Regions from separate parts of the Pseudomonas sp. Pdm06 genome, predicted to be linked through region 2. Evidence: riboswitches for the same ligand, from Rfam matches in the RefSeq annotation. Region 2 holds a riboswitch; each other region holds the start of a gene.

Region 1 (10,418 bases), on a different contig from region 2:
ATGATCTCCCCGGGCAGCGCGGCCAGGCTGTCCAGCAGCGCTTCGCGCTCGGCGTTCAGTTGCTCGGGAGCCTCGAGCATCAACAGGTTGGTCAGCCACAGGGTCAGGCAATCCACCAGCAGACATTGCCCGGGGGCGGCGTTTTCCCGCAGCACCCGGGCCAGGGCCAAGGGCTCCTCCACCAGCGCCCATTCGGCCGGCCGTCGGGCACGGTGCTGGGCGATGCGCTGGTTCATCTCACCGTCCAGGGGTTGGCTGGTGGCGATGTAGGTCACTGGCAAGCGGGTGTCCGCCGCGAGTTTTTCAGCCAGGCGACTCTTGCCGGAGCGGGCGCCGCCGAGGATCAGTTGCAGCATGGTGCATTACCTTTTATTGGCGGTGTGGCGACAGGCGCTTTCGCGAGCAAGCTCGCTCCCACAGTTGATCTGGGGTGTACATAAATTCTGTGCTCATCAGCGATCCAATGTGGGAGCGAGCTTGCTCGCGATGAGGCCAGCCCAGCCACCCTAAATCCCACAAAGCTCACGCAACAATCCAGTATCCAGATGCCGCTCCACCAGATCCGCCAACCGCTCGATGTCCCGCTCACGCAAGCCGTGGTAATCCACCGTTTGCACATCCGCCAACCCAGCCCAACGCAACAACGCGCTGCTGGCCTGGGACGACTCGAACAGCCCGTGCAGATAGGTACCGAACACCTGTCCGTCGAGGCTCTGGGCACCGTCGCAACGACCATCTTCCAGATGCACCGCAGCATTTTCCAAGGCCGGGCCGGTGGTCACGCCCGCGTGGATCTCGTAGCCGCTGATCTCGGCCGCTTCCAAGGCCAGTCGCCCACGGACATTGCGCAGTTGCTTCTCATGTTCCAGGGTCGTTTCGAAATCCAGCAGGCCCAGACCGGCACTGGAACCCGACGCGCCTTCCAGCCCCAGCGGGTCGTGGACCTGCTGGCCAAGCATCTGCAAACCGCCGCAGATGCCCAGCACTTTTCCGCCGTAGCGCAGGTGCCGATGGATCGCCGTCTCCCAACCGTTGGCCCGCAGGTAGGTCAGGTCGCTGCGCACGCTTTTCGAACCGGGCAGGATGATCAGGTCGGCCGGCGGGATGGGCTGGCCGGGGCCGACGAATTGCAGGTCGACCTGTGGATGCAGGCGCAACGGATCGAAATCGGTGTGGTTGCTGATGCGCGGCAAGACCGGCACCACCACTTTCAGCACCTGCTCGGCCTTGTCGATCTGGCGCTGATCGAGGCCATCCTCGGCTTCCAGGTGCAGATCCATGACGTACGGCAACACGCCGATCACCGGTTTGCCGGTGCGCGCCTCCAGCCAATCCAGGCCCGGTTGCAGCAAGGCGATGTCGCCACGAAAACGGTTGATGATGAAGCCCTTTACCCGCGCCTGCTCGCTGGGGGAAAGCAACTCCAGCGTGCCGACCAGATGGGCGAACACCCCGCCGCGATTGATATCGGCGATCAGCAGCACCGGGCAGTCCACCGCCTCGGCAAAGCCCATGTTGGCGATGTCACCGGCACGCAGGTTGATCTCCGCCGGCGAGCCGGCGCCTTCCACCATCACCACCGGATAGGCCGCGCTCAAGCGCGCGTGGGAGGCCAGCACCGCTTGCATCGCGATGGCTTTGTAGTCGTGATAAGCCACGGCGTTCATGGTGGTGACGGCGCGACCATGGATGATCACCTGGGCGCCGGTATCGCTGTTGGGCTTGAGCAGCACCGGGTTCATGTCGGTGTGCGGTTCGAGCCCCGCCGCCTGGGCTTGCACCGCCTGGGCCCGACCGATTTCGCCGCCGTCGGCCGTCACGGCGCTGTTGAGGGCCATGTTCTGCGGCTTGAACGGCACCACGCCCACGCCCTGGCGCCTGACCCAGCGGCACAAGGCCGTGACCAGGGTACTTTTGCCGGCATCGGAGGTGGTGCCCTGCACCATCACTGTGGTCATGGGGTGTCCTTGGCGTAGGCTTCAAAGGCTTGTTCGAGGCGCAGGAATTCGCTGTCGTCGGCCGGCAGCCCGAAACGCAGGCTGCTGGTGTTCACGAACAGGCGCAGGAGAATGCCGCGATGGGCCATGAAATCGTGAAGCCCCAGGGCGTGTTCGGTGACCAGCCATTGGAACAATCCGCAGCCGCCCTGCGGCTTGAAGCCGTGGCGTTCGAGCAACAGCGCCAGGCGTTGGCTGGTGGCTTCGCAGCGTTGGCGCTGGGCTGCGTGGGCAGCGCTGTCCAGCAGGCACGCCTGGCCCAGCACCCGGGTCGGCCCGCTGACCGCCCACGGCCCGACTTGTTCGGCAAGCAACTTGAGCAAGCGGCGTTCGGCCAATACAAAGCCCAGGCGAACCCCAGCCAGGCCAAAGAACTTGCCGAACGAACGGAGGACGATCAGCCCGACCAGATGGGTGTACGCCGCCAGGCTCAGCGCCGGTGTGACGTCCATGAACGCTTCATCCACCACCAACCAGCCACCGCGCTGGGCCAGGCGGGCATGCCAATCCAGCAAACGCTCGGGCGCCAGGCTCAGGCCCGTGGGGTTGTTCGGATTGACCACCACCAGCACATCGAGGCTATCGAGGAAGAAATCCACTTCCGCTTCCAGCACTTCGCGCACGATATAGCCGCTGCGGCGCCAGGCTTCGGCGTGCTCGGCGTAACACGGCGACAAGACGCCGACCTTGCCGCTGCGACGCAGGCGCGGCAACAGCTGGATGGCCATCTGCGAACCGGCCACCGGCAGCACATCCAACGCACCGTAGTAATCGCAGGCGGCCTGCTCCAAGCCGTCATCGGTTTCCGGCAGGCGCGCCCAAGCCCGCAGGGGAATCGCCGGGACGTCGAACGGCCAAGGCGCGAGGCCGCTGGACAAGTCGAGCCAATCGGCCTCGGCAATGCCGTATTGCCGGGCCGCGTTGCGCAAGCGTCCGCCGTGCTCAAGCATAGAACTCAGCTCCCAGGCAGAGAATCAGCAACCACAACCATACCCCGCGCTGGACCAATTGCCAGCCGCGATCAATGGAATCGGCACTCGCCGGTACGCCTTCGCCCAAGGGCGGACGTTGGTGCAGTTCGCCGTGGTAAACCGCCGCCCCGCCCAGCTCGACACCGAGCGCTCCGGCCCCGGCGGCCATCACCGGCCCGGCGTTGGGGCTGTCCCAGGTCGGGCCCTGGGTGCGCCAGCACTTGAGCGCCAGGCGGGTCTGGCCGAGCAGCGCGTAGGTCAACGCCACCAGGCGCGCCGGAATGTAGTTGAGCACATCGTCGATCTTGGCCGCTGCCCAGCCGAAGCGCTCGAAGCGTTCGTTGCGATAGCCCCACATGGCGTCGAGGGTATTGCTCAGGCGGTACAGCACCACCCCGGGCGCGCCGGCCACGGCGAACCAGAACAACGCGGCGAACACCGCGTCGCTGCCGTTTTCCAGCACCGACTCGGTGGCGGCGCGGGCCACGGCGGTTTCATCCAGTTCAGCCGTCTGGCGACTGACCAGGTAGCCGACGCGCTGGCGCGCCTGCTCCAGATCACCGCTGCGCAGTGCCCGCGCCACCGGTTCGACATGCTCGCCGAGGCTGCGCAGGCCGAGGGCACAGTACAACGCGAGGATATCCACCAACCAGCCCACCATCGGCGCCCAGGACAGGGCCGTGGCGAGCAAGGTCAACGGCACCACGGCGATCACCCAGGCCGTCACCCCGTGGCTGCGCCAGCCACGTCCGCCTGAGTTGAAACGTTGTTCGATGCGATCGGCAAAGCCGCCGAACGCCACCAACGGATGCCAGCGCCGAGGCTCGCCCAACAGCGCATCCAGCGCCACCGCAGCGGCACTGAGCAACGCCACGCTCATGGGCTCACTCCCCAACGGTTTTCATACAGCAGTTCATTGAGCGGACGCGGTTGCGCCCAACCTTCCAGGGCGAGCATCGGCGCTGGGTAAAACCCTTCGACCGGGCCCAGGCAAAGGATCGCCAGCGGCTTGGCCCCGGCGGGCAGGCCCAGCAGGTCGGCCAGGGCCTGAGGTTCGAACAATGACACCCAGCCCATCCCCAGCCCTTCGGCGCGGGAGGCCAGCCACAGGTTCTGGATGGCGCAGGACAGCGAGGCCAGGTCCATTTCCGGCAAGGTCCGACGACCGAAGATGTGCCGCTCGCGATCCTCCATCAACGCCGCCACCAGCACTTCGGCACAGTCGTCGATGCCTTCGACCTTGAGCTTCATGAACTCATCGCTGCGCTCGCCGAGGGCTTCGGCGGTGCGGATACGTTCTTCTTCCACCAACTGCTGGATGTTCCCACGCAAGGCGCGGTCGCTGATGCGGATGAATCGCCACGGTTGCATCAGGCCGACGCTCGGGGCCTGGTGCGCGGCTTCCAGCAGACGGCGCAGCAGGGCCGGTTCGACCGTGCCGCCGCTGAAATGGCGCATGTCGCGGCGCTCGGCGATGGCGCGGTAGATGGCGTCGCGTTCGGTCTGGGAGAAAGCGTTGTCGGTCATGGCCTTTTCGCGAGCAAGCTCGCTCCCACAGGGTTCAGGTGATCAAATGTGGGAGCGAGCTTGCTCGCGAAGGCGGCCTCAAGGTCTGGCACAAACAGCGCGGCAATCGCCCTGGGATTCGACGGAAAATAAAAGTGCACATAGGAAGCCGTCATCCGCCCTTGCCGGAAAACCGCCTCCGCACCGCGTCCGCCATTGGGGCTATGGCCACGGGCAATCGGTTCAACCTCGGTGCTGGTCAGGGAATGATGATAGGTGTGCCCACGCAGGTTGCCTTCCGGCAAATCCACCGACTGCAATGCCAAGGCCGCCAGGCGCTTTTGCATCTGCGCATCGCCGGCCAGCAAACCCAGCAGTTCGGCGCGCACGCCGTCGACATCGGTCAATGAATCGAGCAGATACAACATGCCGCCGCATTCGGCGAGTAACGGTTTATCGGCGGCGTGGTGGGCACGGATCGCGGCCAGCATCGGCTTATTTCGAGCCAGCGCAAGGTGGTGCAGCTCCGGATAACCGCCAGGCAGATAAAGACTGTCCGCCTCAGGCAGTTCGGTGTCATGGATCGGTGAAAAAAAGCTCAACTGCGCACCCATGGCCCGTAGCAGATCAAGGCTTGCGCCATAGGTGAAGGCGAACGCTTCGTCACGGGCCACGGCGATGCGCACCCCGGCGAGCCACGGCTCAACGGCGATCACCTGCGGTGCGGCGAACTCCACCGCCGGCGGCAGCGCCACTTCGCAACTACTGGCCAAAGCATCGGCCGCCGCGTCGAGGCGCAGGTCGAGATCGTTCAATTCACTGGCCTGGACCAACCCGAGATGACGGCTGGGCAATTCGATGCCGGTTTCCCGGGACAGCGCGCCGTACCAGCGCAGGCCTTCGGTCAGGCTGCCTTCGAGCAATTGCGCGTGACGCAAGGTGCCGACCCGGTTGGCCAAGACCCCGGCGAATGGCAGGTCCGGTTGATAACGGGCCAGGCCCAGGGCCAAGGCACCGAAGGTCTGGGCCATGGCCGTACCGTCGATCACCGCCAGCACCGGTACGCCAAAATGCCGCGCCAGATCGGCGCTGGACGGGTTGCCGTCGAACAGCCCCATCACCCCTTCGATCAGGATCAGGTCCGCTTCGGCGGCGGCTTCCCACAACAGCCGGCGACTTTCCTGCTCGCCGACCATCCACATGTCCAATTGATAGACCGGCGCGCCGCTGGCCCGCTCCAGGATCATCGGATCGAGGAAGTCCGGGCCGCACTTGAAGACGCGCACTTTGCGTCCCTGGTTGCGATGCAACCGGGCCAACGCCGCAGTGACCGTGGTCTTGCCTTGTCCCGAGGCCGGCGCTGCGATCAACACCGCCGGACAGTGGCGGCTTGTCAGGCAAGGGTCATTCACAGTTCGACGCCTTTCTGCGCCTTGATACCCGCCTGGAACGCGTGCTTGATCATGCCCATTTCAGTCACGGTGTCGGCCAGCTCGATCATCTCCGGCTTGGCGCCGCGACCGGTCACCACCACATGCTGCATCGGCGGACGCGCCTGCAGATCGCTGAGCACCTGATCGAGGTCGAGGTAGCCGTGCTTGAGGGCGATATTCAATTCGTCGAGCACCACCAGGCCGATGGACGGATCGCTGAGCAACTGACGGGATACGGCCCAGGCGGCTTCGGCGGCGGCGATGTCGCGCTGGCGGTCCTGGGTTTCCCAGGTGAAGCCTTCACCCATGACATGAAAACGCACCTGCTCCGGGAAGCGGCGAAAAAACAGCTCTTCACCGGTGCTATTGCGTCCCTTGATGAACTGCACCACACCGCATTGCATGCCATGGCCCATGGACCGTGCCAGCATGCCGAACGCCGAGCTGCTCTTGCCCTTGCCGTTGCCGGTCAGCACCAGCAGCAAGCCGCATTCGTTCGGCGAGTTGGCGATGCGCTCGTCGATCACGGCTTTCTTGCGCTGCATGCGCGCCAGGTGGCGTTCGTCGCGATCAGGGGTGTCGGTCATGGGGAGCTCTCCGTTGGGATTGGATAACGGCGGGCGGGGCACAAAAAAAGACGGCAGCAAGCCTGGCATCGCCCACCGTGATGCCGTTGGATGAATCAGGCCGGTCTCCGGGCTCATGAGCGGCGTGGCGCCGGGCTGCGCGCCTTCCCATGTCATGCGACACAGTGGCTTAGGCACAGCGTTGACTCATTTACCGTTGCGGGGGCAGCGCCGGGTTCGTGTGCACTCACCGGCTTCCCTGTTTCACTCTGTCGAACTCAAGTCACAGAGCACCTGAAACAAGCGGCGAAGGTTAGAGGGTTGGGGGTGGAGCGTCAATTAAAGCCGCCTGTCGGGGGTGCTCATTGGCACCGATCAATAAAATGACGCCAATCTTGTGTGATGCTGCGGCAAGTGATATCAAAGAGACATTACGACCCGATATCACAAGAACAAGAGGGCAAAATATGCAAGGCATGCTCATCAGCAATCCAAAACTGGAATTCCTGCGCCCGGTGCTGGAACGCTGGTTTGATTGTATCGACCGCTACAACGCGGTGCGCGGCGATAACGACACCCCCTACTGGTTCGATGAACGAGCCAATCTCAGCTTGCTGTCGGCCGCCGCCTGGATGGCCGAGATGGTCACGCTACAGAACGCGCCGACCCGCAAGCAGAATGAAGAAGGCGAACGCAACGTCAGCGCCGACCTGTTCATCGCCAGCACCGATGAGCGGGCCTTCATCCAGGCCACCCAACGCTGGCCCAAGGTCAACAACCTGAACCTGACCCAACCGCTGTCGGAAGCCACCAGCGATGCCAAGCGCATCAGCTACGCCAGCGACCTGAAGCTGGGCTGCCTGTTCGTCTCGCCGCAAAAAGCCCAGCAAAGCGCCACGCCCGAAGAACTGCAGGACATGATCGACGACCTGCAAAAGGAAAACACTTGCGCGGTGGCCTGGTACTTCCCATACGCCTATCGCAAGTTGCGCAACGAGGCCGGCCAATACCATCCAGGCATTGCCGTGCTGTTCAAACAGGCCCATGGCTGACTCATTACTGTGGGAGCGAGCTTGCTCGCGATAGCGGTGCACCTGGCAACATCTATGTTGACTGTCATGTAGCCATCGCGAGCAAGCTCGCTCCCACAAGGTTTTGCGCGCAGTTTGAACCATCCGTGCGTCTACGCTTCTCTATGAATAACCACATGCATTCATAGGGAAGCCAGCATGCTCAAGCCACCCCATCTTCTGATCGTCGCCCTCGCCGCCGGGCTTGTCGCTTGTGGCGAGTCTTCCACCCTGCAAGTGTCCGATGGCACCGGTCCTGCGCCGAAACTGCCGGAACCGAACAAGACCCTGGTCCCCACCGTCAACATCGCCGAAGCCATCGGCTGGCCGCAAGGCGCCAAGCCAACCCCGGCCCAGGGCCTGCAAGTGGGTGCGTTCGCCGAAGGACTGGATCATCCGCGCTGGCTTTACGTGTTGCCCAATGGCGATGTGCTGGTGGCCGAAACCAATGCCCCGCCCAAGCCAGACGACAGCAAGGGCATCCGTGGCTGGGTGATGAAAAAGGTCATGGGCCGTGCTGGCGCCGGGGTGCCCAGCCCCAACCGCATCACGCTATTACGCGACGCCAATCACGATGGCATCGCCGAAACCCGTACGGTCTTCCTGGAAAACCTCAATTCACCGTTCGGCATGACCCTGGTGGGCAATGATCTGTACGTGGCCGACACCGACCGACTGATCCGCTTCCCGTACAAGGACGGTGACACGCAGATCAAGGCGCAGCCGACCAAGGTCGTCGACCTGCCGGGCGGCACCCTCAACCATCACTGGACCAAGAACGTGATCGCCAGCCGTGACGGCAGCAAGCTGTACGTCACCACCGGTTCGAACAGCAACGTCGCGGAAAATGGCATGGAGGCCGAAGAAGGTCGCGCCGCCATCTGGGAAGTGGACCGGGCCAGCGGCAATCACCGGATCTTCGCCTCAGGCCTGCGCAACCCCAACGGCCTGGCTTGGGAACCCCGCAGCGGAGCCCTGTGGACGGCCGTGAACGAACGGGATGAGATCGGCAGCGACCTGGTGCCGGACTACATCACCTCGGTCAAGGACGGCGCGTTCTATGGCTGGCCCTACAGCTACTACGGGCAGCACGTCGATGTCCGGGTCGAACCACAGAACCCGGCCCTGGTGGCCAAGGCCATCGCCCCGGACTACGCTGTCGGCCCCCACACCGCCTCACTGGGCCTGACCTTCGCCGAAGGCAGCGCCTTGCCTGCACCGTTTACCGAAGGGGCTTTCGTTGGTCAGCACGGTTCCTGGAACCGTAAACCCCACAGTGGCTATAAAGTGATTTTCGTACCGTTCAACGGCGGCAAACCCGTGGGGCAACCGGTGGATGTGCTGACCGGCTTCCTGAACGCCGACGAAAAAGCCCAAGGCCGGCCGGTGGGCGTGGTAATCGACAAGCAGGGTGGTTTGTTGGTGGCCGATGATGTGGGGAACAAGATCTGGCGGGTGTCGGGTCAATAACACCACTCAAGACTTTTGAAGGTCCCCTGTGGCGAGTGAGCTTGCTCCCGCTGGGCTGCACTTGGGCTCTGACGGTTGCTGCGCAACCGAGCGGGAGCAAGCTCCCTCGCCACAAAAGCTTGCCAGCGGCACACAAATTAAGGGTCAGGGATTACGCGCCAGGTGCTCCGGCTGCAACACACGCTTGGCGCCCAGGTAAGCCTTTTGCCAATAAGCCTTGGACAGACTGTCGAGCTTGACCGTGCCACCTGTGGCCGGCGCGTGGACGAAGCGCCCCTCGCCGACATAGATCCCGGCATGGCTGACCTGAGAGCCGCCGTTGGTGGCGAAGAAAATCAAATCGCCGGTCTGCAAGGCGTTCTTGCCGACATCCGGGGCGCGCATGCCGATCATCTCGCGCGTGGAGCGCGGCAGGGAAATACCGGCAGCGTCGCGGTACACATAACCGATCAAGCCACTGCAATCGAAGCCCGAATCCGGCGTGTTGCCGCCCCAGCGGTACGGCGTCCCCACCAGGCCCAACGCCCGGAACAGGACGTCTTCGGCGGCCGGGGAAAAGGGTTGCGAGGGAGCAAAGACCACCGGGGCCCGCACAACAGGCGCTGGCGGCGGGGTTCGGCTGGCGCACGCACTGAGCAGTGCGGCGAGGAAGATGAGCGCGAGGCGGGCCGACGTCGACATATGCAGAACAATCCTGATCTGGATGCGGCTTTTCTGCCGTGGGCATGAAAACAAATCCGCCTGCGTAGTACGCAGGCGGATTGCCATCAATCAATGATCAAGGATTCTAGCGGCTATGTGGCAAACTTCAAGTAAGACTTTAAGTTTGCCTTACAAACTGTGTGCTTACTTGCGAGCAGTGACCACAGTCGGTGCCATGGCGAGGGCGCGCTTGGCTTCGATGAAGGTCTTGCTCCAGTAGCTGTCGCCCAGGCTGTCGATCCGCACGCCACCGCTGCGGCGGCTGCTGGAATGGATGAACTGGTTGTCGCCCAAGTAGATACCGGCATGGCTGACGCGACCGCGACGACCGTTGGTGCTGAAGAACAGCAGGTCACCGGGCTCCAGCTGGTTGCGCGCTACCAGGGGGGCGTTCACGTTGATCATTTCGCGAGTGGAGCGCGGCAGGTTCATGCCAGCCTCTTCGCGGAACAGATAACCGATGAAACCGCTGCAATCGAAGCCGGCTTCGGAAGTACCGCCAAAACGGTAGCGGGTACCGATCAACGACATGCCACGTTCCAGGATGCTGTCAGCCAGTACTGGAAGCTGGTAGGGCTTGCTGCCGGCGAAGGCTGCGAGTTCTTTGTCGGAGGCCATTTCTTCCTGGAACGCAACGGAGGAAGACTGGGCGGTAACGGAATTCTGGACCTGTGGTTGTGGTGCTTGCTGGGTCACTGGAGAG
Region 2 (10,418 bases):
ACGGATCCTGGGCAGGTCCGGCTGACTGTGATCGCCGTGATAGCTGGCCGCGGTTGCCCCGCTGAGGGTCTCCACCGCCGCCAGCATACCGCCCTGGAACTGGTAGTAATCATTGGAATCGAGCAGGTCGTGCTCGCGGTTGTCCTGGTTCTGCAGCACCGCTTGCACCTGGCTCAGGCGTCGGGAGAACTGCTCCCGGGCCGCGGTGCCTTCGTCGCTGCCGCCGTAAGCGTAGCCACCCCAGTTCAGGTACACCTCGGCCAGGTCTTCGCGACTCTGCCACAGGCGACTGTCGACAGCGCCTTGCACACCCGCGCCATAGGCACCGGGCTTGGCGCCGAAGATCCGCCAACCGGCCTGGCGCGCCGCCGCTTCTGGCTCCAGGCCCGATGCCAACAGGGCTTCGCGTTCGCCGCGGACCTTGGCCGCCAAGGGATTCAGGTCGTCCGGTTCATCGAGGGTGGCGACGGCCTGCACGGCGGCATCGAACAGCCGGATCAGGTTGGCGAAGGCGTCCCGGAAAAACCCGGACACCCGCAGCGTGACATCGACCCGCGGCCGGTCCAGCAGGCTCAACGGCAGGATCTCGAAATCATCGACCCGCTGGCTGCCCGTGGCCCACACCGGACGCACGCCCATCAACGCCATGGCCTGGGCGATGTCGTCGCCGCCGGTGCGCATGGTGGCGGTGCCCCACACCGACAGGCCGAGCTGGCGCAGGTGATCGCCATGGTCCTGCAAGTGTCGTTCAAGGATCAGGTTCGCCGACTGGAAACCGATGCGCCACGCCGTGGTGGTGGGCAGGTTGCGCACGTCCACCGAGAAGAAATTGCGCCCGGTGGGCAACACATCCAGGCGCCCGCGACTCGGCGCACCACTGGGGCCGGCCGGCACGAAGCGCCCGCTCAAGGCATCGAGCAGGCCATGCATTTCCGCCGGACCGCAGGCGTCCAGGCGTGGCGCCACGACGGCTCGCAGGTTTTCAATGATGCTGCCCACCACCTCCCAACCCGGCGCGTCGAGCTGTTCGACCGCGCCGTCCAACGCCTGCTCGATCAACTGCGCGGCGAACAGCTCCAGGCGCTCGCGGGTATCGCCGGCGGTGCGCCAAGGCTCGGCGCTGACCCGGCGCAACGCCTCGGGACAATCACCCGTCCAGGGTTCGGCCAGGGCGCAATCCAGCGGATCGAAGCCCAGCCCGAACGCCTTCGCCAGCGCCCGCAGCAGGCTCGACTGCGCACCCTTGCCGTCGCCCCGGGGAATGCGCAGCAACGCCAGCAGGGTGTCGATGCGCAGCCGTCCGCTGGGCGATTCGCCAAAAATGTGCAGGCCGTCGCGGATCTGCGACTCCTTCAAGTCGCACAGGTACGTGTCCAGGCGTGGCAGCCAGATCGCGGCGTCAGCATCGCTGTCCAGGCCGGCATCCAGTTGCAGCTCGCGGTCGATGTGGGTCTCGCGCACCAGGTTGAGGATGTCCCGTTGCAGCTCCCGGGCGCGGCGCGGATCGAGCAATTGCGCCTCGTAGTATTCGTCGGCCAGCAGCTCGAGGTTACGCAGGGGCCCGTAGGTTTCGGCCCGGGTCAGCGGCGGCATCAAGTGGTCGATGATCACCGCCTGGGTGCGACGCTTGGCCTGGGCGCCCTCGCCCGGGTCGTTGACGATGAACGGATAGATATTCGGCAGCGGCCCCAGCAACGCGTCCGGCCAGCAATTTTCCGAGAGCCCGACACCTTTGCCCGGCAGCCATTCGAGGTTGCCGTGCTTGCCGACGTGGATCACCCCGTGGACGCCGTAGGTGTGGCGCAACCAGAAATAAAACGCCAGGTAACCGTGGGGCGGCACCAGATCCGGGTCGTGGTACACCGCACTCGGGTCGACCTGATAACCACGGGCCGGCTGGATGCCGACGAAGGTCAGGCCCAGGCGCAGGCCGGCGACCATCAGGCAGCCGTCGCGGAACATCGGATCCTGCTCGGGCGAGCCCCAGCGCGCCAGCACCGCTTGGCGATTGGCCTCGGGCAGCGCGTCGAACATGGCCAGGTAGGCATCCAGGGCCAGGCTCTGGTGACACGGACGCAGGTCGAGGCTGTCCAGGTCGTTACTGACCCCGCCGAGCAATTGCTGGATCAACGCAGTGCCGCTCGCCGGCAGTTCGGCCGGCAGTGGATAGCCCTCGGCCTGCATGGCCCGCAGGATATTCAAGGCCGCCGCTGGCGTATCCAGGCCGACGCCGTTGCCGATGCGTCCGTCCCGGGTCGGGTAGTTGGCGAGGATCAGCGCCACACGCTTCTGCCCATTGGGCAGGCGCGCCAGGGTGGTCCAACGTCGGGCCAGCTCGGCGACAAAATCCATGCGTTCGGGTACGGCGCGGTAGCAGACCACGTCGCTCTGGCTGCGCTCACTGCGCCAGGCCAGGTCCTTGAAACTGATGGGGCGGCTGATGATCCGCCCGTCCAGCTCCGGCAAGGCAATGTGCATCGCCAAGTCTCGCGGGCCCAGGCCCTGCTCGCTGGCGCGCCAGCCCGGTTCGTTGTCCTGGGCGCAAATGGCCTGGATCACCGGGATATTGCGGCGAAACGGTCGCAAGTGCGGGGCTTCGGGGCTGGATTGAGCGAAGCCGGTGGTATTGAGGATCACCCCCGCTTCCACTTCATCCAACCAGTCTTCCACCCGCGCCAGGCAACCGGGCTCCTTGAGGCTCGCCACCGCAATCGGCAACGGGTTGAGCCCCGCCGCTTGCAGGCGCTGGCAGAACACGTCGATGAACGCGGTGTTCGCCGCTTGCAAGTGGGAACGATAAAACAACACCGCCGCCACCGGTTGCCCGGCGTTCCACTCGGCTTGCCAATCGCCGAGGCTGGCGCTGTTTTTTCCCGGGTGGTAGATCGCCGTGCGCGGCAGGGTCTGCGGCTCGGCCCACGGATAATCGCGGCCGAACCATTGACTGCCGAGGTAGTGAAACAGGTCCAGGGCATTGCCCAGGCCGCCCTGGCGCAAGAACTGCCAGAGCCGGTCGCGGTCCTCGACGGCCACGTTGCTCAGGTCACTGAGCTCCGGGTCCGGTCGATCATCCCCCGGCACCAGGATCAGCTTCACCCCGCGCCCGGCCAGGTCCATCAGGCGCTCGATGCCGTAGCGCCAATAACCAATGCCGCCGTGCAGCGACAGCAGGATGACCTTGGCGTGGCGCAGCACGTCTTCGAAATACAGATCCACCGAGGCGTGGTTCTGCACCTGCATCGGGTTGGCGAGGCGAAACTCCGGATAATCGCCCGGCAACTGCTTCGCCGCTTCGGCCAGCAGCGCCAGGCTGGAGTCGCCGCTGCACAGGATCACCAGTTCGGCGGGGGTTTGCCCGAGGTCGGCAATGTTGTCATCCGACACGAAACCGCCGGGCTGGGTCCTGAGCAGGTGCATGGCTTAGGCGCTGAGGGCGGCGCGCAACTGCGCTTCGAGCAGTGCGGCATCGAGTGCCTGGCCGATCAGCACCAGACGGGTGACCCGCGCTTCCTCGGCGCCCCACTGGCGGTCGAAATGTTTATCGAAACGCGTGCCAACGCCTTGGATCAGCAGGCGCATCGGCTTGTTCGGGATCGCCGCGAAACCCTTGACCCGCAGCACGCCATGCTGGACCACCAGTTGCGTCAGCGCATCCAGCAACAGACTTTCGTCGGCCTGGGGCAGTTCGATGGAGATGGAATCGAAGGCGTCATGATCGTGGTCGTCATCGTCGCCATCGTGGTGATGGTCGTGATGGCTGTGGCGGCCGTCGATGTGCTCTTCGGAACCGGCGCCCAGGCCGATCAACACGTCCAGCGGCAGGCGACCGCTGCTGGCTTCGATGACCTTGACCGCCGGCGGCAGCTCTTCGGCGACTTCCAGGCGAACCTTGGCCAAGTCTTCAGGGCTGATCAGGTCAGCCTTGTTGAGGATCACCAGGTCAGCACTCGCCAGTTGGTCGGCGAACAGCTCGTGCAACGGCGATTCGTGATCCAGGTTCGGGTCGAGTTTGCGCTGGGCATCGACCTGGTCGGGGAAGGCGGCGAAGGTGCCGGCAGCCACGGCTGGGCTGTCGACCACAGTGATCACCGCATCGACGGTGCAGGCGCTGCGGATTTCCGGCCATTGAAAGGCCTGGACCAACGGCTTGGGCAAGGCCAGGCCGGAGGTTTCGATCAGGATATGGTCGAGGTCGCCGCGCCGGGCTACCAGCTCGCGCATCACCGGGAAGAATTCTTCCTGCACTGTGCAGCACAGGCAGCCGTTGGCCAGTTCGTAGACGCGGCCGTTGGCTTCTTCTTCGGTGCAACCGATGGCGCACTGCTTGAGGATCTCGCCGTCGATACCCAGCTCGCCAAACTCGTTGACGATCACGGCGATGCGCCGGCCTTGGGCGTTGTCGAGCATGTGCCGCAGCAAGGTGGTTTTACCCGAGCCGAGAAAGCCGGTGACGATGGTGACAGGGAGTTTGGCCAGTGTTTTCATCGGATGCCCTTTGGCAAGGTGGCGGGCAAACGGGACGACAACCGCGGGCACAGGTGTGCACGGAAGATTTCGCCACCGGATCACCCCGCCCGGTTGTAGTGAGAATCTGTCTCGAGGCAGGTCTCCTGGCTGACGGCGGGCCAGTCGTTCGACTGGCAATGGCTGCGCCTTCCCGTGCGCCTTTGGTAAAAGGGCATGCACAGTGGCCTTGCAGAAACCTCACCGTTCACAGTTGCGGGGGCAGCCGCGGCTTGGACCGCGTTCCCTTCTTAGCTTCGGCGCAGGCCGAAGAACCTCGAAGGCGCAAGGCTACGCAGGGTGTGGGGGCGGGTCAATCTCCGCAAGTGAGTTCTGCGGTGTCTTTGCCGCCGCCATCGCGAGCAAGCTCGCTCCCACATTGGATCCCGCAGCCCCCTGTGGGAGCGAGCTTGCTCGCGATGGGCTGCGCAGCGGCCCCCTGTGCATTGACGGCCCCGCCCCACCCATGCTCTCCTGTGCGCCTAGTTACGGGTGCCCTTCACAGGGTGAAACGGGAAACCGGTGAATCGTGTGCTTTACTCCAAAGCCACGTCAGTCCGGTGCTGCCCCCGCAACGGTAAGCGAGCGAAGCGTCTGAACCACTGTGTCCCCGGACATGGGAAGGTGACGCTTGCAGGCAAGGCCCAGCCCCTGCCCCTCGCGAGCCCGGAGACCGGCCCATGACTCAAGCATCAACAAACCCGCGGTGGGCGGGCGCTGTTCGAACCTGGGCGATCTTTCGTCCGGGATCTCATTGCGCTCGCATCCCCACGGAACAAAAACAGAGGGAAGCGCCATGTCGACCATCAGCAGCACCGCCCGCACCGCCAGCAGCACCACCACCACCACCCTGAGCCAACGCCTGAGCGCCGCGATCCTGGCTTCGATCCTGGGCGCGGGGCTGGTCTATTTCGCCGGCTTCTCCCACATCGAAGCGGTGCACAACGCCGCCCACGATACCCGCCACAGCGCCGCCTTCCCCTGCCACTGAGAACTGACGACATGATCAAGCGTATCGCGCAGACCGCCGGTTTCAGCGGCTTGCTGGCCGCCCTGCTGCTGACCCTGTTGCAGAGTTTCTGGGTATCGCCGCTGATTCTCCAGGCGGAAACCTTCGAGAAAGCCCCGGCGACCGAGGTCCATGAGCACACCGACGGTGTGGCCCACACCCATGATGCCGAGGCCTGGGAACCGGAAGATGGCTGGCAGCGCGTGCTGTCCACCACCGGCGGCAACCTGGTGGTCGCCGTGGGCTTTGCCCTGATGCTCGCGGGCCTGTACACCTTGCGCGCACCGACTCGCACCTCCCAGGGTCTGCTCTGGGGCCTGGCCGGTTATGCCACTTTCGTCCTGGCACCCACCCTCGGCCTGCCCCCGGAATTGCCCGGCACCGCAGCGGCCGACCTGGCCCAGCGGCAGATGTGGTGGATCGGCACCGCGGCGTCCACAGCGGTGGGCATTGCCCTGATCGCCTTCGGCCGGCATTGGCTGCTCAAGCTGCTGGGCGTGGCGACGTTGCTGGTGCCCCACGTTATCGGTGCGCCGCAGCCCGAAGTCCACTCGATGCTGGCGCCCGAAGCGTTGGAAAGCCAGTTCAAGATCGCCTCGCAGGTGACCAACGTCGCCTTCTGGCTGGCCCTGGGCCTGATCAGCGCCTGGCTGTTTCGCCGTGACGGTCAAGCCCACCACGACGCATGAGCACCGGGTCGATCCTGGTGATCGGCTTGGGCTGCCAGCGCGGGTGCCCGGCCAGCACGCTGCGGGCCTTGCTCGAACAGACGTTGCTGGCCCACGGCATCGAACTTCACCAGGTCCGGGCCCTGGCCAGTATCGACCTCAAGCGTGACGAGCCCGGGCTGCTGGAGCTGGCCGGGCAACTGGCCTTGCCGCTGACCTGCTTCAGTGCCGAACAGTTGGCCGGTTACGAGCGGCGGCTCAGTCATCGCTCCGAGATCGCCTTCGCGCAAACCGGTTGCTACGGCATCGCCGAAAGCGCCGCCCTGGCCTTGGCCGATCAATTGGGCACGACGCCCGCAACCCTGCTGATTCCCCGTCACACAGGCCCCATGAGCACGTTGGCATTGGCGGTCGTGGCATAAATCCCGATAATCGCCGCCCAGGATCATGAGCAATCTTCATCTGGGCGACGCTCACCCACCTTCCACAGGAGCCGGTCATGACCGTGTACTTCATCGGCGCCGGCCCCGGCGACCCGGACCTCATCACGGTCAAAGGCCAGCGACTGATCCGCCAGTGCGCGGTGATCATCTACGCCGGCTCGCTGGTGCCGACCGCCGTCCTCGAAGGCCATTGTGCCGAACAGGTGATCAACAGCGCCGAGCTGCATCTGGAACAAATCATCGAATTGATCAGCAGCGCCCATCTCAAGGGCCAGGACGTGGCCCGGGTGCACTCCGGCGACCCGAGCCTGTACGGCGCCATCGGCGAACAGATTCGTTGCCTGCGGGAACTGGACATCCCTTTCGAAATCATCCCGGGCGTGACCGCGACCTCAGCCTGCGCCGCCCTGCTGGGTGCCGAACTGACCTTGCCGGACATCTCCCAGAGCCTGATCCTCACTCGTTACGCCGATAAATCCCCGATGCCCGCTGGGGAAGAACTGGGCAACCTGGCACAGCACGGGGCGACCATGGCGATTCACCTGGGGGTCAATCACCTGGAAAAGATCGTCGACGAACTGCTGCCCCACTACGGCGCGGATTGCCCGATTGCGGTGATCCACCGGGCGACATGGCCGGATCAGGACTGGGCGATGGGGACGCTGGCAGATATTGCCGAGAAGGTGCAGGCCAAGGGTTTCCGCCGAACGGCGCTGATCCTGGTGGGGCGTGTGCTGGGCAATGACGTGTTCAGCGAATCGTCGCTGTACCGCGCCGGACATGCGCATCTCTACCGGCCCTGACTCGCCAGACAATCCACCTGGATCCCCCTATAGGGGCGAACCAGTGGGAGCAAGGCTTGCCCGCGAAGGCGTCGCCTCGGTCTATCAACTACACCGAGGTGTTTGCATCGCGGGCAAGCCTTGCTCCCACAAGCTCGCTCCTACAGGTTACGAACTGATCGCAAGATGGTATCGCCACAATCAGTAGTAGGCGTTTTCTTTCTGCGTATGGTCGGTCACGTCGCGCACGCCCTTGAGCTCTGGAATGCGTTCGAGCAAGGTGCGCTCGATGCCTTCCTTCAAGGTCACGTCAGCCTGGCCGCAGCCCTGGCAGCCGCCGCCGAACTGGAGCACGGCGATGCCGTCTTCCACCACGTCGATCAGCGAAACCTGGCCGCCGTGGCTGGCCAGCCCCGGGTTGATCTCGGTTTGCAGGTAGTAATTGATGCGCTCGTTGACCGGGCTGTCGGCATTGACCATCGGCACCTTGGCGTTCGGTGCCTTGATGGTCAGCTGGCCGCCCATGCGGTCGGTGGCGTAGTCGACTACCGCATCGTCCAGGAAGGCTTCGCTGAACGAGTCGATGTACGCGGTGAAGCTCTTGAGCCCCAACGCGGTGTCTTCGGGTTTTTCTTCTCCCGGCTTGCAGTAGGCAATGCACGTCTCTGCGTACTGGGTGCCGGGCTGGGTGATGAAGATGCGGATCCCGATACCCGGGGTGTTCTGCTTGGACAGCAGGTCGGCCAGGTAATCGTGGGCGGCATCGGTAATGGTAATGGCGGTCATGGAAACTCCTCGCAGGCTTGACGGCAGTTTACGCCAATCATCGCGCCGGACAAAGTCCTAGTATTTTTGTCAGGAAAGCGTCCGACGGAACGGGGTTTGCCGCCGGACAGGCCGATCAGAGGTTCTGGTAGCGATTCATGTCCAGCACACCGCTTTCCACGGGCTCCGTTTCCTGGATGTACTGGCTCAGGTCATGGAAGTAATACCAGAACTGCGGGTGACTGCGGCGAATCCCCCAGCGTTCGACAATCCGCTCGAACGCCGGCTCATCCTGGGCACGTTCCATGGCCTCGACGAATGCCGGCACTTGCCCGGCCTGAATGTTGAACATGAAGTTCGGATAGCTGCTGAGCACGCCCGGGTAGACCGTCAGCGTGTCCAGCCCCGGCTGATAGCGCGTTTCCTCGCCCAGCAGGAACGCCACGTTGCTGTGGGCCCGGTTGCGCAGCAGGCTGTAGACCTCACGTTGGCCGCTGGCGGTTTCGATGCGCAACAGGGTCGCTTCCGGCAGTTGGTCGATCACCTTGAGCCCCGCCGCTGGGCGCGACACCAGCCGACTGAGGGCCTGCTCGGCGTTTTGCAGCGCCGGGTCGATGTTCGGGCGCGAGCAGTAGGCACCGTCGCAGCGGTTGATTGGATCGGGATGCGCGTTCAGATCGCCATAACGGACCAGCAGTTGCTGGGCGAAATCACCCTTGGGGTCGCGTTCGTCAAGCTTGAGGGCGGTCGGCTTGTCATTGTCGATGGCCTCATAATCGAGCCACATCTTGAATTTGCCACCGGCCTGGTACCAGTCATCGAGGTAGCCTTCCCGGGAGTCGGCCGGCATCAGGCGCAGGAAGTTCTGCTCCGCACCGTTGCGGATCAAATCGAAATACAACCGGGTCTGGGCCTGGTGGGAGACGTTGCCGAACACGTCGAAATTCACCGCCAACTGATAATAGGTACGCTCCAACAACGGGAAGTCGAACAGCCACATCGTCTGCGGCACCTCCCCGATCAACCCCTTGGTGACCGAAGCGCTGTCGAAATGCCGGAAAATGCTCAGCAGCGCGTTGTCGTTGCCGGCCCACAGCGTCGACCAACTCGGTGCCGGCAGCTCGGCATAGTTATCGCGGCGCAAGGCCTCGTACTCGTTGCGTTTGTCACGGTAATCGAGCCACAGGCTGAGGACGCTGCCCACGTCGTCGTTCTGCCCCGGCATCGCCAGCAGCGGTGTGGCCTGGCCGCGGTAGTTCGGGTCGGTGATGTACAGGTCGTGTTCGGGGGCCTGGAACAGCGCCCAGAAATTATCGCGGATCACGTCCGTGGCGATCTGGCCCCGGCACACCGGCCCGCGGATGAACGTCCGCACGAAATACTCGGCGTTATCGAGCATGAATTGGTAACGGGCCTGGGCCGGAATCGCTTCGAAGGTGGAAAACGGGTTGGCCCGGCGCTCCGGACCGTAGCCCGGCAACGCGGTGACCTGCCACTTGCCGCTGTAGAACAGGCTCTTGATCCGCGCCATCTTCGCCGCGCTCAAGCCGTAGGTGATGTGGGTCTTGTGCACGATCACCCCTTGCACCGGCCAGAGCCGATAATAGACGCGGGTGCCGGGATCGTCGTTCGGGCGGCGGGTGTTGATCAGGTCGATGGGCTGCCCGGTGGGCGTACGCGAACGCACCCATTGGAAGAAATGCCCCGGCTCGCCGTCCTTGAAATAGATATGCGCCAGGAACCAGTGTTCGAACAACCAGCGCCCCACCAGGCTTTCCCGGGCGCCGGGGGCGTTGAGCAGGTTTTCCCACTGCACCACTTGCAAGGCTTCGGCGGCGCTCGGGGCCAAGGCCTGCTGGTCGATCGGGGCGCCGGCGGCCAGCCAGCGCTGCAGGGTCTGGTATTGCTGGTCGGTCAGGCCGGTGACCGCCAGCGGCATGCCTTCGCGGGGATGCGCAGCGGCATATTGCTCGAACTGCCCCGGCACCGGGCAGGTGTTGTCACGGTTGAGCCCAAGCACGATGTCTTCCGGCAATTTGGCGTTGGGCTGCAATGGCGTACGGTGCCCCAGCTCCAGCATCCGCGCCATCAACGCCGCCTGGTTGCCTTGGGCGTCGAGCACCGAATAGAAGCCTTTGCGCTGCCAGGCGCGCGGGCCGGAGGCATCGTAGAACAGGCGGGTCGGCTCGGCCGCCTGGCGCCGCTCGCCGTCATACACCGACAGCTTGCTCGCGCCCCGTGCCGCACC
Region 3 (10,418 bases), on a different contig from region 2:
CAGGCCGCCTCGCTTTTGATCTTGATCTGGGGCGCCCCGTTAACCACGCTGGCCGAACGCAGGCATTGTGGAGTGGGCATCCCGGCATGCATGCCGGGATAGCCGTGGCATTACTCCACAATCCGACTAGAACAGATAACCGATGTAAATCGCAGCGCCACCACCGGCCTGCAGGCCAGCGTTTATACCGGCCATGACCACCGCCCCCTTGGCCGACTTCGCCAGCCGCTGGTTGACCAGGGTGGCAGCGATGAGCGAGGTCGCCGGATTGGAACTCAGTGCCATCGACAACGCCAGCAACTTGGGATCAAGCCCGAACAACAGCGCCGTGGCCGAGCCGCCGATTCCCAGGCCCACCCCTACTTCGGTGTACATGCAAGGTCCGGTGATGTCGTCACTGGTCAGGTCGCGAGCGACCAAGGCATCGCTGACAAACACCTTGCCGGTGCTGGGAAACGCCTCCGCCGCGCCGGCCGCAGCCACACCCTTGCCCTTGATCTGGATATTGATCTTGCCGAAACGCGGCAGCCGCGCGCCAAATCCGGCACCTACTCCAACGCCGCCGTAGCGGTAGCTGACGTCCTCGCCCTCGGGCGAACGCAGGATGATCGAACCGCCACTGCCCGCCACCATGACCACGGTCAGACCGCCGCCGCTGGCGGTCTGATACTGCCAGCGACTTTCATTGACCGGGATCGGGATGTTGTAGCTCATACGTTAAAGTCCTTTATGTGAATGAACCGCACCGCGACCGCGCTGACGGATAGCTTTTGCCAGACCAACAAGCGTGAACACCAGACCGATAAGACCCAGGACCCCGGAAGTGCCCCACAGCGCGGCCGAGTCATCGACGATGGCGCTGTTGGCAGGCTGCTCGGGCAGGTAGTGCACCCGCACCGGCTGACCCTGCTGATAGCCGAAAATGAAGCCGCCCTGGGGGTAGGAGATTTTTTCACCACTGCTCGTAGTGAAGGCGATCTCAGGATGCGAACCACCGGCATTCAAGTGGCTGACGATGCCATCGGCGGTCTGTGCGCGGTCGAGAAACTCGCGTCGCTCAAGCGTGAGATTGATGGCAATGCTCAACAAACCGATACCAATCAGGGCAAACAGCAGGCCCAGCAATATCTTCCCGATGTGTGACGGGGTGTAGTTAGCCATGGTTTGTCTCAGTGTTCGTCCATGAAGAGGGCGACCAGAATAGCAAGAAGCGGCGCTATGCCGCACCTCCCGAAAATCATTCCCGCAATCGTACGATGCCAGGGGAAGGCCTCCCAGTGGCGAGTGGTGATAAACACCCTGATCGACTACCATGCCCAGCGCCGGTTCCCCCACGGGACTAATAGGGAATCCGAGATGCCTCGCACGGCATCAAACGGAACTGCCCCCGCAACTGTAGGTGCTGAGTCTGCTCCTCAATGGCCACTGGGATCGCCCCGGGAAGGCTGGAGCCAGGCGATGACGCATCAGTCAGGAGACCTGCCGGCCAAGTCAATCACTAACCGGCGGGGTGTCCGGGAAGGGCATCCTTGCGTTGCGCGTCACTGGGCCGATCGGCACTTCAGTGCTTCAGCGGCAACGTTCGATGATGTGTTTTCCAGTCCGTCCCCTGCTCCGTGTACGGTCAACTGGAGTTTGCATCATGCTGCTGCCCCGCCTTACCTCCCTCGTCATTGCCCTGGGTCTGCCGAGCCTCGCCCACGCGGCCCCGACTCAATACCCCCTGACCCTCGAGAACTGCGGCAGCACGCTGACTTTCGAGCAATCGCCCAGTCGCACCGTGACCATCGGCCAGGCCGGCACTGAAATGCTCTATGCCATGGGGTTGAGCGACAAGGTGGTCGGCACTTCGCTCTGGTTCAACGATGTGCAGATGAAATACAAGGCGCAGAACGACAAGATCGAACGCCTGGCCGATAACGAGCCGAGCTTCGAGGCGGTGATCGGCAAACGTCCGCAACTGGTGGCGGTGGAACTGGAATGGATGGTCGGGCCGCAAGGCGTGGTCGGTACCCGCCAGCAGTTTCACGAACTGAAGATCCCGACCTACCTGATGCCCTCCGATTGCGAAGCCAAGGATAATCTGGTCGGTGCGGACGGCACGCGGCTGGAGGCGTTTCGCATCGACAGCATCTACAAGAGCATCAGCCAGTTGGCTGAAATCTTCGACGTACAGGAGCGTGGCCAGCAGTTGAACGCCCAACTCAAGGCCAGCCTGGCGAAGTCTATCGCCACGGTGCAGGCCAAGGATCTGAAGCAGACGAGTGCGCTGTTCTGGTTCTCCAGCGCCAGTCTGGACATCGACCCCTATGTGGCCGGGCACAAGGGCATTCCTGACTTCATGCTCAGTACCCTGGGCGTGCGCAACGTGGTCGAGTCCGATGAGGAATGGCCGACCGTCGGCTGGGAAACCATCGCCAAGGCCAACCCAACCTTCCTGGTCATCGCCCGCATGGATCGCCGACGTTTTCCGGCTGATGACCATGAAAAGAAGCTGCAATTCCTGCGCAGTGACCCGGTGACCCGCAATATGGACGCGGTGAAAAACAACCGCATCATCATTCTCGATGCGATGGCCATGCAAGCCAGCATCAGAATGTTCGACGGCCTGGAAACCCTGGCGACGGCCATCAGCGGCTACGACCTGCCGAAATGATTCCGACGCTGATTCGAACGTTGCTGGCGTTGGCGGCGCTGCTCCTGGCAGTGATTGCCGGCGTGGCCATCGGCGAGACGAGTATCGAGCCGAGTGTGGTGTTCCAGGTGCTGGCCAACAAACTGTGGGCCGCAGGTTATGCCCTCGACCCGATAGACGAAGGCATCGTCTGGAACTACCGGCTGACCCGTGCGCTGGTGGCGGCGGCCTGCGGTGCGGGCCTGGCGACCTGCGGGGTGATCTTGCAATCGCTGTTGCGTAACCCGTTGGCCGATCCTTACCTGCTCGGCATCTCCGCCGGCGCCTCGACAGGCGCGGTACTGGTGGCGCTGCTGGGCATTGGGGCGGGGCTGATTTCGTTGTCGGTCGGGGCCTTTGCCGGGGCCGTTGCCGCGTTCGCCGTGGTCGTTTTGCTGGCCCGTGCCAGTCGCTCACCCGCTGGCACCGGGCAGATCATCCTGGCCGGGATTGCCGGCTCGCAGTTGTTCAATGCGCTCACCGCGTTTCTGATTACCAAGTCCGCCAGTTCCGAACAAGCTCGCGGCATCATGTTCTGGTTACTGGGAAATCTCAGTGGGGTCCGTTGGCCGTCGGTGTGGTTGTCGGTGCCCGTGGCATTGATCGGTCTCGCGGTGTGCCTGTGGCACCGGCGGGCGCTGGACGCCTTTACCTTTGGCGCCGACTCGGCCGCCTCCCTTGGCATTCCGGTACGCCGGGTGCAATTTCTGCTGATCAGCTGCGCGGCACTGGTGACAGCGGTGATGGTGTCGATTGTGGGCTCCATCGGTTTCGTCGGGTTGGTCATTCCCCATGCCGTGCGTTTGTTGCTGGGGACCCGGCATGCGCGCCTGTTGCCAGCAAGCGCGTTGGGTGGCGCGGTGTTCCTGATCGCCGCCGATGTCTTCTCGCGAACGCTGATCAAAGGCCAAGTCATCCCGGTCGGCGTCATCACTGCACTGGTGGGTGCTCCGGTGTTCGCGTTGATCCTGATCGGTCGGAGAAATGCCCGATGAATGCCGTCACCTCTGTTATCGGCGAATCCGTGCTGAGTTGTTCCGCCCTCGGGTTCCATGTGCGGGACGCCGAGTTGTTGCACGATATCCACCTGGACATCCGCCGAGGCGAAACCCTGGGCCTCGTCGGGCCCAACGGTTCGGGAAAATCCACACTGCTCAAACTGCTGGCGGGCGTGCGCGCCCCCAGCCGGGGCGACATTCAGCTCAACAACCAGCCCCTCAAGACGCTGGCACGGCGAACCGTCGCGCAGACCCTGGCCGTGGTTGAGCAACAGGCCGACACACTGGATGCGATCAGCGTGTTCGACGCCGTTGCCTTGGGCCGAACGCCGTGGCTATCAGCCTTGAGTCCGTGGTCAAACGAAGACGCCGCCATCGTCCAGCAGGCGCTGTGGGACGTCGATGCGGCGCACTTGAAAAACCGCACCTGGCACAGTCTGTCCGGCGGTGAACGCCAACGCGTTCACATCGCTCGGGCCCTGGCCCAACGCCCGCAGATTCTATTGCTGGACGAACCCACCAATCACCTGGATATCCAGCATCAGCTCGCCATCCTGAAAGTAGTGCAAGCGCTACCTGTCACGACGGTCATCGCCCTGCATGACCTGAACCAGGCGTTGACCTGTGATCGCCTGGCGGTACTGGAACGGGGCCGGCTGGTGGCCCTCGGCAAACCACTGGAGGTGCTGACCCCGCAACGCTTGCAGGATACGTTCGGCGTGCACGCCCATTACCTGATCGACCCTTTCGACGGCGCGCAGATCCTGCGATTTCGTTCCGTTTGACTGAATCTCGGGGTTCGGAAAAAACCGAACCCTATGCAAGTGCTCAGATTCAGCCAAGCGACGGGGCGAGCCCGGAAGATAAAGCCGACACATTGGCCCGCGCCGCGTGCAGTTTTTTGTAGCTGTCGATCAGGCGCAGGTGTCTATCGAGACCCTCCAGCTTCATGCTGGTCGGCGTCAAGCCATGGAAGCGCACGCTGCCGTCCACCGAGCCGATCGCCGCATCCATCCGCTCGTTGCCAAACATCCGACGGAAATTGGCCTCGTAGTCTTCCAGTTCCAGGTCTTCGTCCAGCTTCATCTCCAGCACCACATTCACGGCCTGGTAGAACAACCCGCGCTCAACCGTGTTGTCGTTGTACTGCAAGAAGGTTTCCACCGCTTCCTTCGCCTCTTCGAACTGCTGCAGGGCCAGATAGATCAGCAGCTTCAACTCCAGGATCGTCAACTGGCCCCAAGCCGTGTTGTCATCGAACTCGATGCCGATCAAGGTGGTGATGTCGGTGTAGTCGTCCAGCTCGCTTTCCACCAGACGCTCGACCAGCGCTTGCAGTTCGTCTTCGTCCAGGCGATGCAGGTTCAGGATGTCGGCGCGGAAAAACAGCGCTTTGTTGGTGTTATCCCAGATCAGATCGTCCACGGGATAGATTTCCGAATAGCCCGGCACCAGGATGCGGCACGCTTTCGCGCCGATATGCTCGTAGACCGCCATGTACACTTGCTTGCCCATGCCTTCGAGGATGCCGAACAAGGTCGCGGCCTCCTCGGCATTCGAGTTTTCACCCTGGCCGGAGAAGTCCCACTCCACGAATTCGTAATCTGACTTGGCGCTGAAGAAGCGCCACGACACCACGCCGCTGGAGTCGATGAAGTGCTCGACGAAGTTATTCGGCTCGGTCACCGCATGACCTTCAAACGTCGGCTGGGGCAAGTCGTTGAGGCCTTCGAAACTGCGGCCCTGCAACAATTCGGTCAGGCTGCGTTCCAGCGCCACTTCCAGGCTCGGGTGTGCGCCGAACGAGGCAAACACACCGCCGGTACGCGGGTTCATCAACGTGACGCACATCACCGGGAATTCGCCCCCCAGGGAGGCATCCTTCACCAGGACCGGGAACCCCTGCTCTTCCAGCGCCTGAATACCGGCCATGATTCCCGGGTACTTCGCCAGCACGTTGGCCGGTACATCCGGCAGTGCGAATTCACCTTCGATGATCTCGCGTTTGACCGCGCGCTCGAAAATTTCCGACAGGCATTGCACCTGAGCTTCGGCCAGCGTGTTACCGGCGCTCATGCCGTTGCTCAGGAACAGGTTTTCAATCAGGTTGGACGGAAAATACACCACCTCGCCGTCCGACTGGCGCACGTACGGCAGCGAGCAGATGCCGCGCTCTTCATTACCCGAGTTGGTATCGATCAGGTGGGAGCCTCGCAGCTCGCCGTCGCGGTTGTAGATGTTCAGGCAGTACGCGTCGAGGATTTCCGCTGGCAGCGCATCTTTACGGCCAGGCTTGAACCAGCGCTCGTCCGGGTAATGCACAAACGCCGCGTTGGCGATGTCTTCGCCCCAGAACTGATCGTTGTAGAAAAAATTGCAGTTCAGTCGCTCGATAAACTCGCCCAACGCCGACGCCAGTGCGCTCTCTTTGGTCGCGCCCTTGCCATTGGTAAAACACATCGGCGAGTGGGCATCGCGAATATGCAGCGACCACACATTGGGCACGATATTGCGCCACGAAGCGATCTCGATCTTCATGCCCAGGTCCGCCAAAATGCCCGACATATTGGCGATGGTCTGCTCCAGCGGCAGGTCCTTGCCGGCGATATAGGTGCCGGCTTGGGAAACCAAGTTCGGCATCAGCAACGCCTGGGCATCGGCGTCGAGGTTTTCCACCTCTTCAATGACAAACTCAGGCCCGGCTTGCACGACCTTCTTCACCGTGCAACGGTCGATGGAACGCAAAATGCCTTGGCGGTCTTTGTCGCTGATATCCGCCGGCAGCTCGACCTGGATCTTGAAGATCTGGTTGTAGCGATTTTCGGGATCGACAATATTGTTCTGCGACAGGCGAATGTTATCGGTGGGAATATTGCGTGTCTGGCAATACAACTTCACAAAGTAAGCCGCGCACAACGCCGACGAAGCCAGGAAGTAATCGAACGGCCCGGGGGCCGAGCCGTCGCCCTTGTAGCGGATAGGTTGATCGGCCACCACCGTAAAGTCATCAAACTTGGCTTCAAGTCGAAGGTTGTCGAGAAAGTTGACCTTGATTTCCATACGGGATTACCAGCATCACGAGCAAAAAATAGGCGGCCATTATCCGCTTTTTCAATCGGAAGTCTTGTGCTTTAGCCCACCCCTTTTGACTTTGAAACGTCCCAACACACGCTGCATCAGTGAGGCTCGCTCCGAAAGATCCTTGGCCGCCACCGCGCACTCTTGCGAGTTGGACTGGTTTTTCTGCGTGACTTCATCGATCTGTTCCAAGCCGATGCTGGCCTGCTGCAAACCCGAAGCCTGCTCGCTGGAGGCCTGGTAGATCAGCGAAACCAGGTTGGAAACCGCGCTGGTTCCATGAACGATGTTTTTCAGCGATTCGGCGGTCCGGCCGGCGATGATCATGCCGCGCTGGGTCTTGCTCGATGAATCGGCGATCAATGCCGCCGTCTGCTGGGCGGCCTCGGCGCTGCGGGCGGCCAGGCTGCGTACTTCGTCGGCGACGACGGCAAAACCGCGCCCAAGCTCACCCGCCCGGGCGGCTTCGATGGCCGCGTTCAGCGCCAACAGATTGGTTTGAGCGGCAATATTGTCGATGGTGGTGATGATCGCGGTGATGTCCTTGCCCGAGTTATCGATTTCAGCCATCGCGGCAATCAGCTCGCTCATCAACTTATCGCTCTCCCCCGCATCGGCCCGTGATGCCTGGGATTGCTCATCGGCTTTCTTGGCGTTGGCGGCGTTATCCCGGGTCTGCGCAGCCATTTGCGTCATCACCGCGCTGATTTCGGTAATGGACGACGCGGAGTTCGACGCACCATCGGACAACGACTGGCTCAGATCGGTGACCTGCGCCGAGCTGCCGGTAATCTGGGTGGCGCTGGTCTGCACCTCGGAAATCAGTTGGTTCAGGTTGCTGACCATCTTCTCCAGTGACTTGCCAAGGGTATCGTGGGGCGACGACAAGCGGACCTCCAGGTCCAGATCACCTTCGGAAATACGCTCGGCCACCCTCACCTGCCGTTGCAGGCTTTCGGACATGTCATTGAGTGCGGCAGATAGTTGCCCGACCTCATCCTCGGATTGCTGCACCAAGCGGCGCGAAAAATCGCCCAGGCTGATGTTGGCGGCCAACGCAGCGGCCTCGCGGATCGGCCCGACGATTTTCGCCGTGGCGAACCAGAGGGCGACCAACGCCAACAGGGAAATGCCCAGCCCTACCGACACTTGCCAGATGCTGTTGCTGATACTGCGCGCTTGCAACTCCTGCTCCAAGGCGATGGCCTGGGCCATGACCACGGCCTTGGGCAAACGAATCAACACCGCCCAGGGCTTGCCTGTGCGACCGAGGGCAATGGGCATCAGCACTTCGATATTCTGGGTTTGCGGATTGAGCAGGCCGTCACCCCGACCGCCCTGGATATCGCTGAGCACTTTTTCCCAAGACTCAGGCAACAGAGCCTTGATGGATTGCCCGATCAGGTCGGTGCGCTGGCTGTCCGCGACCACCAAGCCCTGGTTACTCAGGATCGAAACCGTGCCTTTGCCGCCGTAGAGCTCGGCAGACATCTGTTCGCTGAGTTTCTGGATAAAGGCGATATCGAAGTCAGCCCCGACCACACCGTAGAATTTGCCGTTGGCCACAATTGGCACCGACAGGGTGGTCAGCCAGACGTTCTTGCCCTGGACCACATAGGGAATGGGATCGAGCACGCTCTCCTTCAGGGTGTCGCGCGGGCCGCTGTACCAGCCGCCCTTGGGCACGCCGTTGGGATGACGATCCGGGGAGTCATACTCGACCAATGGCTGCACCGCGACATGACCGTCGGCGCTGCGAGTCCAGTAAGGCGTGAAGCGTCCCGTCAGGGGATTATTGCCATCGGTAGCATTACGGAACGCCGGATCCTGGCCGTCCAACGCATTGGGTTCCCAGCAGGAGTAGGTGCCGTTGAAGTCCGGGTTATCCTTGAGGACGCTGAGCAATACGCTGTTGATCTGCTCACGCCCCAACGCCAAGGGACTTTGCGCGGCCTTGCTGGCGGCAAAGGTGTTGGCCATGGTGCGGGCGGCGTCCAGCGCATTCTGCAGCTTGGCCTGGATGGCATTGGCACGGGACTCGGCCAGGTTCTGGATTTCCCGGATCGTTGATTTTTCAACCAGCCCCGAGACTTCGGAAGCGACGAATTGCTCATTGGTTCGAGCGGTAAAGAGCCCGTAGACAACCAGGCTGATGGATGAAACAAACAGGCAAATGCCTGCCGTGACACAAATGCGTGCCTGCAATGACTTGAACTTCATATCATCCCCTGCCTGATTCTATTTATTGCCAACGCTAAAGACGACGGTCTCTAACTTGTGCACGACGCGGCAAATAACAATCGATCACGGCTGTTTACGCTGTCCACAAGACAATCGCCTTGAAAGGGCACAGCGATACAGCGCTTTATAAGTATTTGAATCGTGGCAGGTTGGGGCGTAAATCCGCTCTATCCGCCTGAAAAGCAGCTAGAGGTATTCAAATCAAGAACCGAAGGCCTTAGGTGCCAGGGCAATAAGGGCGATAGGTGGAAAGAATGCGCGATCCCTGCTTTTCCAGTAACCCTGGGGTTACGCTTGAACAATTTCGCAGAATCCATTCAGACCAATAACCACAGCCACAAATTAACACGGTCGAGTTTTATACAAAATCGAACTTAGGCGTTATACAAAACAGTACTTTGGTCGTAATTCAACATCGACGCACGAGGTGTCACGCCGGGCTATTCGCTCCTGAAAAGGCGGGACGCGCCGTCGCGTCACCTGCTGTAGGAAGGTGCCGCCAATGGCACCGGTTGCGGGTTGGCGATGACCCAACGCACGGCCAACTCACAGAGACGATCAGTCTGCTCGGCGTTATCGTTGCCCCCCCGCAAAACAGCAGCCATCGCCCGGGCTTCCGCGAGGTCGGCCTCAGGCAAGGGCACGGCGCTGCCCAGATGGTCAACCAGAGCCACCAACATCGCTTTGAAATCGGCGTCCCAGTTGGCCGATCCGTTGTGGTGAATCTCTCGGGAGATACGGCCACTGATGCGGATCACCTCACCCTGCACCGTCGCTGCGGCACCAGAGGATGGCACCAGCAGCTCCCACAATTGTTGATGCTGGTCTGGCCAACCACTGGCCGTCACGACGATGGCGGCCTGACCGTCGTGAACCTTGCGAGAAGCAACGGGCGCGACGTCGAAAAGGCGATAGAGACGGGTCAGGGCAGCGTCCGTTGCTTCGAGGTAATCCGGGTTGAAAGAGGCCCGGTGAAATTCGAATTCACGGCCGATGCGCTGCACTTCAGCGAGCATACCGTCATCGCATTGCAGCCCTGCCGCCAGCAGCGTCTGGGCGATTTTCGCGGTGGCTTCGATATCGGCATTGCGGGTAGTGGCCAGGGCAATATGCAGGACTCCGTGCCCCTGTCGACTCTTGGCATCGACATTGGCGCCACGGCGGATCAGGGCCGCGATGGCCTCGGCTTTGTGGCTGTTGGCCGCGGCATGCAACGGCGTGTAGCCCTGGTAATCCTGCGCCTCGATATCGGCACCCAGATCCAGCAGCAGGTCGATGCCCCCGATCCAACTCGAACTGCGATGGTGCAGGGGCGTTCGTTGGTAAGTGTCACGGGCATTGATATCGGCGCCCTGCTCCACCAACCAGCGGGCCAGTGCGTCGGGACAGTTGTAAAAGCCCAGCGCGGTGCTTTTGCTGTAGCCGCC

The links. Region 2 has a riboswitch for cobalamin ahead of cobW (cobalamin biosynthesis protein CobW). Riboswitches for the same ligand answer to the same signal wherever they lie in the genome.
Region 1: it holds a riboswitch for cobalamin, as region 2 does, so the genes downstream of both, cobO (cob(I)yrinic acid a,c-diamide adenosyltransferase) here and cobW (cobalamin biosynthesis protein CobW) in region 2, are expected to answer to the same signal.
Region 3: it holds a riboswitch for cobalamin, as region 2 does, so the genes downstream of both, IB266_RS30140 (ABC transporter substrate-binding protein) here and cobW (cobalamin biosynthesis protein CobW) in region 2, are expected to answer to the same signal.

What each region holds. Positions count from the first base shown of each region.
Region 1 covers NZ_JACVAH010000005.1:333,462-343,879, reverse strand. The annotation lists gene cobU (bifunctional adenosylcobinamide kinase/adenosylcobinamide-phosphate guanylyltransferase) at 1-356, opposite strand, end outside; gene IB266_RS11560 (cobyric acid synthase) at 507-1,958, opposite strand; gene cobD (threonine-phosphate decarboxylase CobD) at 1,955-2,947, opposite strand; gene cbiB (adenosylcobinamide-phosphate synthase CbiB) at 2,940-3,848, opposite strand; gene bluB (5,6-dimethylbenzimidazole synthase) at 3,845-4,495, opposite strand; gene IB266_RS11540 (cobyrinate a,c-diamide synthase) at 4,492-5,886, opposite strand; gene cobO (cob(I)yrinic acid a,c-diamide adenosyltransferase) at 5,883-6,494, opposite strand; cobalamin riboswitch at 6,575-6,786, opposite strand; gene IB266_RS11530 (hypothetical protein) at 6,941-7,525, shown strand; gene IB266_RS11525 (PQQ-dependent sugar dehydrogenase) at 7,703-9,013, shown strand; gene IB266_RS11520 (C40 family peptidase) at 9,158-9,694, opposite strand; gene IB266_RS11515 (C40 family peptidase) at 9,860-10,418, opposite strand, start outside.
Region 2 covers NZ_JACVAH010000018.1:138,542-148,959, forward strand. The annotation lists gene cobN (cobaltochelatase subunit CobN) at 1-3,417, opposite strand, end outside; gene cobW (cobalamin biosynthesis protein CobW) at 3,421-4,485, opposite strand; cobalamin riboswitch at 4,583-4,798, opposite strand; cobalamin riboswitch at 4,977-5,200, shown strand; gene IB266_RS25645 (CbtB domain-containing protein) at 5,300-5,494, shown strand; gene IB266_RS25650 (CbtA family protein) at 5,506-6,201, shown strand; gene IB266_RS25655 (cobalamin biosynthesis protein) at 6,198-6,602, shown strand; gene cobM (precorrin-4 C(11)-methyltransferase) at 6,680-7,426, shown strand; gene nfuA (Fe-S biogenesis protein NfuA) at 7,607-8,191, opposite strand; gene IB266_RS25670 (fatty acid cis/trans isomerase) at 8,307-10,418, opposite strand, start outside.
Region 3 covers NZ_JACVAH010000028.1:38,388-48,805, reverse strand. The annotation lists gene IB266_RS30150 (hypothetical protein) at 127-714, opposite strand; gene IB266_RS30145 (DUF3592 domain-containing protein) at 718-1,161, opposite strand; cobalamin riboswitch at 1,307-1,502, shown strand; gene IB266_RS30140 (ABC transporter substrate-binding protein) at 1,643-2,656, shown strand; gene IB266_RS30135 (FecCD family ABC transporter permease) at 2,653-3,669, shown strand; gene IB266_RS30130 (ABC transporter ATP-binding protein) at 3,666-4,457, shown strand; gene IB266_RS30125 (OsmC domain/YcaO domain-containing protein) at 4,507-6,732, opposite strand; gene IB266_RS31340 (methyl-accepting chemotaxis protein) at 6,784-7,596, opposite strand; partial or broken gene IB266_RS31335 (HAMP domain-containing protein) at 7,708-8,730, opposite strand; gene IB266_RS30115 (ankyrin repeat domain-containing protein) at 9,468-10,418, opposite strand, start outside.